3 regions of the Arthrobacter sp. UYEF36 genome follow, and region 1 is predicted to be linked to each of the others. Evidence: predicted binding sites of a transcription regulator. Region 1 holds the regulator's gene; each other region holds the start of a gene.
What was found. The regulator LexA, encoded in region 1, represses DNA repair genes until DNA is damaged. The targets are predictions, from matches to a motif close to TCGAACANNTGTTCGA.
Positions count from the first base shown of each region.

Region 2: a site for LexA is predicted at 1,320-1,335, ahead of ABIB29_RS04390 (LexA family protein). Genes of this name have one in related genera too.
Region 3: a site for LexA is predicted at 1,496-1,511, ahead of ruvA (Holliday junction branch migration protein RuvA). Genes of this name have one in related genera too.

Region 1 is NZ_JBEPOX010000011.1:51,838-55,088, forward strand. It holds gene ABIB29_RS15735 (histidinol-phosphate transaminase) at 1-140, opposite strand, end outside; gene ABIB29_RS15740 (LysM peptidoglycan-binding domain-containing protein) at 197-685, opposite strand; gene lexA (transcriptional repressor LexA) at 1,045-1,797, shown strand; gene ABIB29_RS15750 (ATP-dependent DNA helicase) at 1,877-3,251, opposite strand, start outside.
Region 2 is NZ_JBEPOX010000002.1:70,995-74,245, reverse strand. It holds gene ABIB29_RS04400 (class I SAM-dependent methyltransferase) at 1-173, opposite strand, end outside; gene ABIB29_RS04395 (SRPBCC domain-containing protein) at 528-929, shown strand; gene ABIB29_RS04390 (LexA family protein) at 1,349-1,780, shown strand; gene ABIB29_RS04385 (Y-family DNA polymerase) at 1,773-3,065, shown strand; gene ABIB29_RS04380 (AfsR/SARP family transcriptional regulator) at 3,106-3,251, opposite strand, start outside.
Region 3 is NZ_JBEPOX010000002.1:381,512-384,762, reverse strand. It holds gene pdxT (pyridoxal 5'-phosphate synthase glutaminase subunit PdxT) at 1-124, shown strand, start outside; gene ABIB29_RS05780 (YebC/PmpR family DNA-binding transcriptional regulator) at 128-883, shown strand; gene ruvC (crossover junction endodeoxyribonuclease RuvC) at 880-1,458, shown strand; gene ruvA (Holliday junction branch migration protein RuvA) at 1,565-2,212, shown strand; gene ruvB (Holliday junction branch migration DNA helicase RuvB) at 2,205-3,251, shown strand, end outside.

The DNA of each region.
Region 1 (3,251 bases):
ACGTCGGCCGGGACACCATGGGTGTTTTCGTTGACGTTGAGCAGGATGGGGACGTCCAGCTGCGGCGCGCCGTACGGCGTCAGGCCGCGCAGGTTGGTCCGGAGGGGAAGTCGGTTCAGGCGCTCTAGCTGGTCAGTCACTGCACCAGTTTAAGTGAGATCGCGGCGGGCCCTGAAACTGTGACGGATCCGGGGTGTTACTTGGACGGAATAAAGAGTGCCTGGCCCGGCACGACACGGGCGGCATCCAGGTTGTTCAGCTGGATGATATCGGTGACGACGTCACGGGGGTCGCGCTCCGGCGCCACGGTCTCGGCGATGGCCCAGAGTGACTCACCGGGCTGCACCGTCACGGTGACGGTGGGAGTCAACGACAGGCCGGCAGCGGACTCTGCCGCCTTGGCCGGGGCGTTAAGGAAACCGCTGAAGGACAGAATGAGCGCAGCCAGCAGAATCAGCGGCACCCCGATGAAGACAAAGCGCCCCCGCCGGGTGAGCCGCAGCGGCGCCTGCTTGACCCGCGGCCCGCGGCCTGCACTGTTCCCGCCGGCCGGGACGTGCCGGGCGATGGAGCCCCGCTGGCCAAACCCGCCCTGCTGGCCGGCGGACGCACCGCCGTCGGGGCGGCCGTAGTTGCCGAATGCGTCGCGGCCGAAAGTGTCGTGAAACGCGCTTGATGCTGACATGAACTGAGCCCTCCTGGACCATACTGTGCCGCCCGGCGTACTCCACGTACTTGCCGCCAACCGGCCTAACCTTCGAACAAAGAACCGAACGTCATGCTGTGTCCGAACAGTGATCCATCCTCAAACTGCGAATGAATAGAACACATATTCGAATCCTGCATGTTCTGTTTTAGCACTTACCAACGAACAATGTCGAGACTCGCTAGAACAAATGTTTGAAAAAGCTGTGTGGCTGGCCTACGTTTGAGCTACAGAACAACCACTTCTGCAGTTGATCAGCAGGGTCTGACATTTCAGGCCGGCAGTTCCCGGCAGCCGCAGCCACGGCGGCCGGGCCGAACGGAAAGGCGTTGGCGAACATGGCAGCACCAGCCACTGGCGGCAGGGCCACCCAGCAACGGAGCCCGCAGGCGGCCCGGCCACCCAAGAGCCTCACCGTCCGGCAAAAGAAGATCCTGGAAACCATCCAGCGCTCCGTCACGGACAACGGCTATCCGCCCTCCATGCGCGAGATTGGTGACACCGTTGGCCTGGCCAGCCTCTCCAGCGTCACCCACCAGCTCTCGCAACTGGAGAAACTTGGCTACCTGCGGCGTGACCCCAAGCGCCCCCGGGCCATGGAAGTGCTGATGCCGCTGACCCTCGACGAGGGAACCACGAAGATTTCAGGGGTGGAGAAGTCCGGCGGACTGCGCACGGTCGGCGGATTGTCGGTGTCAGAGCTGGCCAGCGCCACCGACACCGCCATGGTGCCGCTGGTGGGCCGCATTGCCGCAGGCGGGCCGATCCTGGCCGACCAGGTCGTCGAGGACGTGATGCCCTTGCCGCGCCAGCTGGTGGGCCACGGCGAACTCTTTATGCTTAAAGTCGCGGGGGATTCGATGATCGACGCCGCCATCTGCGACGGTGACTGGGTGGTGGTGCGCCGGCAGGGCGACGCCATCAACGGTGACATCGTCGCCGCGCTGCTGGACGACGAGGCGACGGTCAAGACGTTCCGCCAGCGCGACGGCCACACTTGGCTGCTGCCGCAGAACACCCAGTACGAGCCCATCCTCGGCGATCACGCCGTCATCATGGGCAAAGTCGTCTCGGTGCTGCGCTCCCTCTAGGACCGCCCAGGACCGGCACGTCAAGAGCAGCGAAAAGGGCCCCTTCGGCATTGGACGGGGCCCCTCGCGTTCCTGCGGACTACGTGGCGGGCTGCCCGGATTCCTTTGCGAGCCGTGCCAGGGCTGCGTAGGCGATCGCGGGGTCGGTGGTCGGCCAGAACGGCGGCAGGGCGGCGCGGAGGAATCCCCCGTAGCGCTCGGTGGAGAGCCGCGAGTCCAGCACGGCCACCACTCCCCTGTCCGTCGTCGTACGGATCAGCCGGCCGGCACCCTGGGCCAGGCGGATGGCGGCGTGGGTGGCGGAAACGCTCATAAACCCGTTGCCGCCGGCCTGGGCCACCGCACGGGACCGTGCTGTCATCAGCGGATCGTCGGGCCGCGGGAACGGTATCCGGTCGATCACCACGAGGCGGCAGGAGGTTCCTGGCACGTCGACACCCTGCCACAGCGACATGGTGCCAAAGAGGCAGGTGTCGGGTTCGTCGGCGAACTGTTTCACCAGCGCGGTCATGGTCGAATCCCCCTGGCAGAGGATGCTCATGTCCAGCCGCGGGCGCAGGGCTTCAGCGGCCTCCTCGGCGGCGCGCCGGGAGGAGAACAGGCACAGGGCCCCGCCGCCGGAGGCCCGGATCAGCTTCTCGAGCTCGTCGAGGGCCTCCGGGGACATGCCGCGGCCGGGTTTGGGCAGGTGCTTGGCAACGTAGAGGATGCCCTGTTTCGGGTATTCGAAGGGCGAGCCGACGTCGACCCCGGTCCAGCTCGGGGCTCCCGGTCCGACCAGGCCCAGGCCGCCGGCGGCGGGTTCGAAGGCGGATCCGATCGCCAGCGTCGCCGAGGTCAGGATGACGGTGTGGTCCGCGAACAGGCCCTCGCGGAGCCGTCCGGCGACGCTGAGCGGGGCGATGTTGATCAGGGCCGGAGCGGACTCGTCCGGCTGGGAGTAGCCCTGCTGCGGGTCGAAGGTGCTGTTGCGGGAAAACCAGACCACTTCGCGGTTTTCGCGGGCGGCGAGCAGCCGTTCGCAGAGCTCCAGGATCACCATGAGTCGGGAGCGCGCGAGCTGGCGGCCGCCGTCGGCCGTGGTGGCGCTGTCCCCCTTGGAGTCCGAGAGCGCCGCGCGGCAGGCGTCCCGCAGCTGGTCCACGCAGTCGAGTTGTTCGCTGTTGAGGCCGTTGGGCATCAGTCCGCTGGGGACCCCTTCAATGGCAAGTTCGAGGTTGGAGGCGGCATTGTTCAGTGCGTCCACGGTGATGCCGGTGTGCTTCCGGGCTCCGGACGCGGCCGCGTGCACCATCGCGACGGAGAGCTGGCCGGACACGGCACCCGTCACCCGGTCCTGGAGTTCGTGGGCTTCGTCCACCACCACCACGTCGTATTCGGGCAGGACCGCCAGGCCCTCGAAGGCGCTGACGGCCAACATGGCGTGGTTGGTGACGACGACGTCGGCATCTGCG
Region 2 (3,251 bases), on a different contig from region 1:
CTCAGTGCCGCGGACAACGGCCCGGAGCCGCACCCAGCGTCGAGGACACGGTGACCGGTCACGTCGCCGGCAAGTTCAATCATCGCCGGCCGTTCGTAGTAGGCGTTGAGGAGGCTGGACTCGTTCTCAGCCGAGTAATTCTCGGCGAAATCGTCGTAGTGGTTGGCCTTCACTGCTCTTCCCTTCAGGCGAATTCTCACGGGCGGGACAATAGGGTTGACCTTAGCAAGCGAGATTCGTCGACTGTCCCTTCCCTTTACGGAACAGCCCTTACTGTCGTTGATACCTTCGCCAGGGGTGGTTGTGATCCGTCGCTTCCTGCCCCAAATCGTGACAGGGCGCGGCACGTGTGCGCCCCCTCTGCCTGGCAACGCGGCAACTCCGTATTATCGCGCGGAGGCCGTCGGCGTCCTGTCACCCCTGCGGAGCCAATTCCTGCAACGCTGCACTAGGCTCCGGTTATGCCTCTCATAAATCGCTGGCTTCATACTGCGAACGGACAGGTGTCTCACAGCTGGTCTATGGCCGTGCCTGCGGACCAGATCTGGTGGGGTCTCACCGACCCTGAGGCGTTGCCGCGCTGGCTTGGGAAACTGACTTCTGGGAAATTCGTTGTCGGCAATTCCGTAACCATTCAACATGCCGAGGGCTATTTCTGCACCAGCCGTATTCAGGAATGTGAACCGGAACGGATTCTTAGCATGACATGGTCGTTCCCAGACGAACCACCCTCGCATGTGAAGATTGTGCTCACTCCAGCCGGCGCGTCGACACACTTGGCGTTGCAGCACGACGGGCTCGGAATCGAGGCTGTCGACTACCTGCCTGGTTGGCACACACACCTTCTTTACCTTGAAGCGCTGCTCCTGGGTCAGCCCCGCTCCATGGCCGACTTTTGGTCCACATATGACGGACTCACCGACTCCTAAGTTTTAGCCAGGCGTGGATGAAACCTGATGCAGGTGACCCCTATGGTTGTGTGAACTTGACTGGGGCCCACCAGGACGGCCCCGAGCGGTGACTACCTGCTGGCTTGCAGCAGTGTTGGTTCTCGTAGGCGGTCGTTTTCCGTACAAGGTATTTCACCCGTGCCGCCCACGAGCAGCGGCCGGGGTCCAGGAAGTACGACGCATGCCGGTCGAGGATATGAGGGTGCGTTCGGCATGACCTGAAGACGCGTCCGAGGTGCGTCGGCTTTCGCCACGGAAACGGCGCTGTGCTCTAGGCGCCTGGCTAAATGGAGCGACCCCGGAGGCACCGATGACATACAAGTGGGCGAAGTCTGCTCAATGTCAGCACCCGGGGCTACACTGGATAGATCGAACATATATTCGAATAAGGGTGTGTTGTGGGCGTAATCATCGGGCCCCGCGTGATAGACGCGGGCACTTCTCTTTTGTCGGTCCTGATCTCGCCGGTGCAGGTCGCCGCCGGCTACCCCTCTCCGGCCCAGGACTACTTTGACGGCCGCATCGACCTCAACGAACATCTCATCAAAGACATCACCAGCACGTACGTCGTCCGGGTGTCCGGCGACTCCATGGAGGGCGCGGGGATCAGCGACGGCGACGAACTGATCGTCAACCGGGCACTCGAGCCGCGCGACGGCTGCGTCGTCATCGCAGTCCTCGATGGGGAACTCACGGTCAAGCGGCTGCGCCTGACGGCTTCGGGCGTGGTGCTTCAGGCAGACAACCCCCGCTACCCGGACATCAGAGTCCCGGGCCTGTCGGACTTGGTTATTTGGGGTGTCGCGACCCGCTGCCTGCACCATGTCTAGGGCCGTACCCGGGCGTGGCAGCATCGCCCTGGTTGACGTGAACAGCTTCTATGCCAGCGCCGAACGCGCCTTCGACCCCTCCCTGGAGGGCCGTCCGCTGGTGGTCCTCTCCAACAACGACGGCTGCGCCGTCACCCGCTCCCCCGAGGCCAAGGCACTCGGGATCCCCCTGGGCGAGCCCTGGTTCAAGCTCGCACCGCGGGCCAAGGAATGGGGGCTCGTGGCACGATCCAGCAACTACGAGCTCTACGGGGACATCAGCGCCAGGGTGATGGAACTCCTCGGCCGCTACTCGGCCTGGCTGGAGGTCTACAGCATCGACGAGGCATTTCTGGGCGTCAGCGGCACCCCGGAGGAGCTTCAGCGGCTGGGGCACACCATGAAGACGGCGGTGCGCCGGAACGTCGGTGTTCCCGTCTGCGTGGGCATCGCCGGCACCAAGACGCTGGCGAAGCTGGCCAACAAGTGGGCCAAACACAACCCGGCATTCGACGGCGTCTGCCACTGGGATGCCGTGCCCGCTGGCCATCGGGAGAAGCTCATGGCGGGCCTGTCCGTGGTCGAACTCTGGGGAGTCGCGACGCGGCTGACCAAACGGCTCAATGCCCTGGGCATCCATTCGATCCTGGACCTCGCGCGGGCGGACCCGGTCAGGATCAGGGACCGCTTCTCCGTAGTGCTGATGCGGACCGTGCTGGAACTCCAGGGAACTCCGTGCATCCCCCTCGAGCAAGAGCGGATCGGCCGCGACCAGCTGATCTTCAGCCGTTCCTTCTCAACCCCGATCACCACCAGCGCCGGTCTTCGCCAGGTCCTCGGCGTGTATGCCCAGCAGGCCAGTGCCCGGCTGGCGAGGCACGGGCTGCAGGCAAAGGTGCTGACGGCCTTCGCCGCCACGTCCTATTACAGCCTGCAGCCCAGTTCGCATCCCTCGGTGTGCGTCTCTCTGCCCATGCCCACCGCTGACCCGGTCCTCCTGGCGAGGGCGGCGTATGCCCTGCTTCCCCGGATCGAGAACGGCATCAGGTACGTCCGCGCCGGGATCATGGTCACCGATCTGCGCCCCACCGGCAACCAGGCACCGCTGGAGATCTTCGAGAACCCGCACGAGGAACGCGGCATCGGCTCGCTGCTGGAGGAGGTCAGCCGGCGGTACGGACGCGGCTCCATCGGGCTGGGCCGAGCCGGAATCCGGGGCGGGCCGGACTGGAGCATGAAACGCGACATGTTGTCCCCGCGGTACACGACCCACTGGGCCGAACTCCCGGTCGTCAAAGCGGGGTGACTGCCCGGGTTGGCCGCGTGCAGCAGGGCACCGGGTGTCGTCAGACGGCGGCGGCCAGCGCCTGTTGCAGGAAGGAGTCGAGCACCCGGCCGGCATTCTCCTGCATGCGCCGGGATTCCTCTGCGGCAGGCTGCGTGCATTTAGGGCCGTGAAGCCGTTCACCCAAATAGAGCAGGGCCGCCAGGA
Region 3 (3,251 bases), on a different contig from region 1:
CGGGGCGGCTAGAATTGTTGCTGTGCGTTCCGGCAAGCTGCTGGCCACCTCCTTCCACCCGGAAGTGACGGGGGAGAAGCGCGTGCATGAATTGTTTATTCGAATGATCAGAGGAGAAGCGTAAAGCATGTCAGGCCACTCCAAATGGGCGACGACCAAGCACAAGAAGGCCATCCTCGACAGCCGCCGGGCCAAGTCGTTCGCCAAGCTGATCAAGAACATCGAAGTTGCCGCACGTATGGGCGGCCCGGACCTCGCCGGCAACCCGAGCCTGGAACTCGCCGTCACCAAGGCCAAGAAGACCTCGGTACCCGCTGACAACATCGACCGCGCCATCAAGCGCGGCGCCGGACTCACCGGCGAAGTTGTGGACTACACCGAGATCATGTACGAATGCCGCGGACCGCAGGGCTCCGCGCTGCTGATCGAATGCCTGACGGACAACAAGAACCGTGCAGCGTCCGAGGTCCGGCTCGCCATCTCCCGCAACGGCGGCACCATCGCCGACCCCGGCTCGGTCAGCTACCTCTTCTCCCGCAAAGGCGTCGTCTCGCTGCCCAAGAACGGCCTGACCGAGGACGACGTCCTGATGGCCGTCCTCGACGCCGGCGCCGAGGAAGTCAAGGACAACGGCGACAGCTTCGAGATCCACTCCGAGCCGACCGACCTGCAGGCCATCCGCGATGCGCTCAAGGAAGCCGGGATGGAATACGACACCGACGAGGCCGAGTTCGTCCCGTCCATGCAGGTCCCGCTGGATCTCGACGCCGCCAAGAAGTTCATGAAGCTTGTCGACGCCCTCGAGGAACTCGACGACGTCCAGAACGTTTACAGCAACGCTGACCTCAGCGACGAAGTGCAGGCCGCACTGGAATCCGAGTGACCCTCCGCGTCCTCGGCGTCGATCCGGGCCTCACCCGCTGCGGGATCGGCGTCGTGGACGTCGAAAAGAACCGCCGCGCCACCATGGTGGCGTTCGGCGTCGTCGGAACCTCCCCGGCGGAGAGCCTGGACCAGCGCCTGCTGGTCATCGCCACCTCCATCGACGAGTGGCTCGACCTGTACGAACCGCACGTCCTCGCCGTCGAACGCGTTTTCTCGCAGCTCAATGTCAGCACCGTGATGGGGGTTGCACAGGCCTCCGGCGTCGTGATCGCCGCCGCCGCACGCCGCGGCATTCCGGTGGCCCTGCACACCCCGTCAGAAGTGAAAGCCGCCGTCACCGGCAGCGGAACCTCCAACAAGGACGCGGTCACTAAACTGGTCACCAAAATCCTCCGGCTCGACGCCCCGCCCCGCCCGGCGGACGCCGCCGACGCCCTCGCGCTGGCCATCACCCACGCCTGGCGGGCCGGCAGCGGCGCCGCGGTCGCCACCACGGGACCGGGCAGCCTCTCCCTGACCCCGGCCCAGCGGGCCTGGGCGGACGCGGAGGCCAAAGCGCGCCGTTCACGCTGAATGTCCGGCTGTCCGGTGGCAGCACTTGATAGGGTATTCGTAGATATGTTCGGATAGCCGGGTCTTCCCGGTTCTATCTTTCAGCTGAATTTTCAGGAGCCCGGCTTTGATCAGTTTTCTCCGCGGAACCGTAGCGCACGTCGGCCTGTCCTCCGCCGTGATCGACCTCAACGGCGCCGGCATGAGCGTGAACGCCACGCCGCAGACCCTCAGCAGGCTCCGCACCGGCGAGGAGGGGAAACTCTTCACCTCCCTGATCGTCCGCGAGGATTCCCTCACCCTGTTCGGATTCGGCAGCGACGACGAACGCGAAGTCTTCGATGTCCTGCTCAGCGTCAGCGGCGTCGGCCCCCGGCTGGCGCTGGCCGTCCTGGCCGTGCACGAGCCCGAAGCCATCCGCGTCGCCGCTCACTCCGGCGACGGCAAGGCATTCACGAAAGTGCCCGGCATCGGCCCCAAGGTCGCCGGCCGGATCGTATTGGAACTCGCCGGAAAGCTCGTGCCGCACGGCACCGCCACCGGCGCCACGGCCCCGGCGGCGTCCTCCGAAACGGTCTGGAAGCCTCAGGTCGTCGCAGCCATGACGAGTCTTGGCTGGTCCGAGAAGGACGCCACCGCCAGCATCGACAAATCCCTGGCTGATTCCCCCGAACTGGCCGAGAAGGGCAACGTTGCCGAGATCCTGCGCGCCACCCTCCGCTGGCTGGGCCAGGACGGCGCCCGCGCCGGAAACAGGGTAGGCGCCCGTGGCTGAGCCGTCGATTGTCGCCGGGGGAGAGGAGCCGGAGGAGCGTGTCATCGAAGCCGCCCTCAGGCCCAAGAACCTGCACGACTTCGTCGGCCAGCACCGGGTCCGCAAGCAGCTCTCCCTCGTCCTGGAAGCCTCGCGCATGCGCGGCCGCAGCGCCGACCACGTCCTGCTCTCCGGCCCTCCCGGGCTGGGCAAAACCACGCTGTCCATGATCATCGCGGCCGAAATGAACGCCCCGCTGCGGATCAGCAGCGGTCCCGCCATCCAGCATGCCGGGGACCTGGCAGCCATCCTGTCCTCGCTCTCCGAAGGTGAAGTGCTCTTCCTCGACGAGATCCACCGGATGTCCCGGCCGGCCGAGGAAATGCTCTACATGGCGATGGAAGACTTCCGGGTCGACATCGTCGTTGGCAAAGGTGCCGGCGCCACCGCCATCCCGCTGGAACTCCCGCCCTTCACCCTGGTGGGGGCCACCACCCGCGCCGGCCTGCTGCCCGGGCCGCTCCGGGACCGCTTCGGCTTCACCGGCCACCTCGAGTTCTACTCCGTGGCCGAACTGGAGCTCGTCCTGCGGCGCTCCGCCGGCCTCCTGGACCTCAAGGTCAACTCCGCCGGCTTCAGCGAAATCGCGGGCCGTTCGCGCGGCACGCCCCGCATCGCCAACCGGCTCCTGCGCCGGGTCCGCGACTGGGCGCTGGTGCACGGCGTTGAGCAGATCGACGCACGCGCCGCCTCCGCGGCGCTGGACATGTACGAGGTCGATAAGCGGGGCCTGGACCGTCTCGACCGTGCCGTCCTGGAGGCTCTCATCACCAAATTCGGCGGAGGGCCCGTGGGACTGTCCACCCTGGCCATCGCCGTCGGCGAAGAGACCGAAACGGTGGAAACCGTCGCCGAGCCGTATCTCGTCCGCGAGGGACTGCTGGGACGAACCCCGCGGGGGCGCATCGCGCTCGCCCCGGCCTGGACACACCTCGGGTTCGCGGTGCCGCCCGGAATCTTCGCGCAGGACCCGCTCGAGCTCTTCCGTGCAGAGGACGAC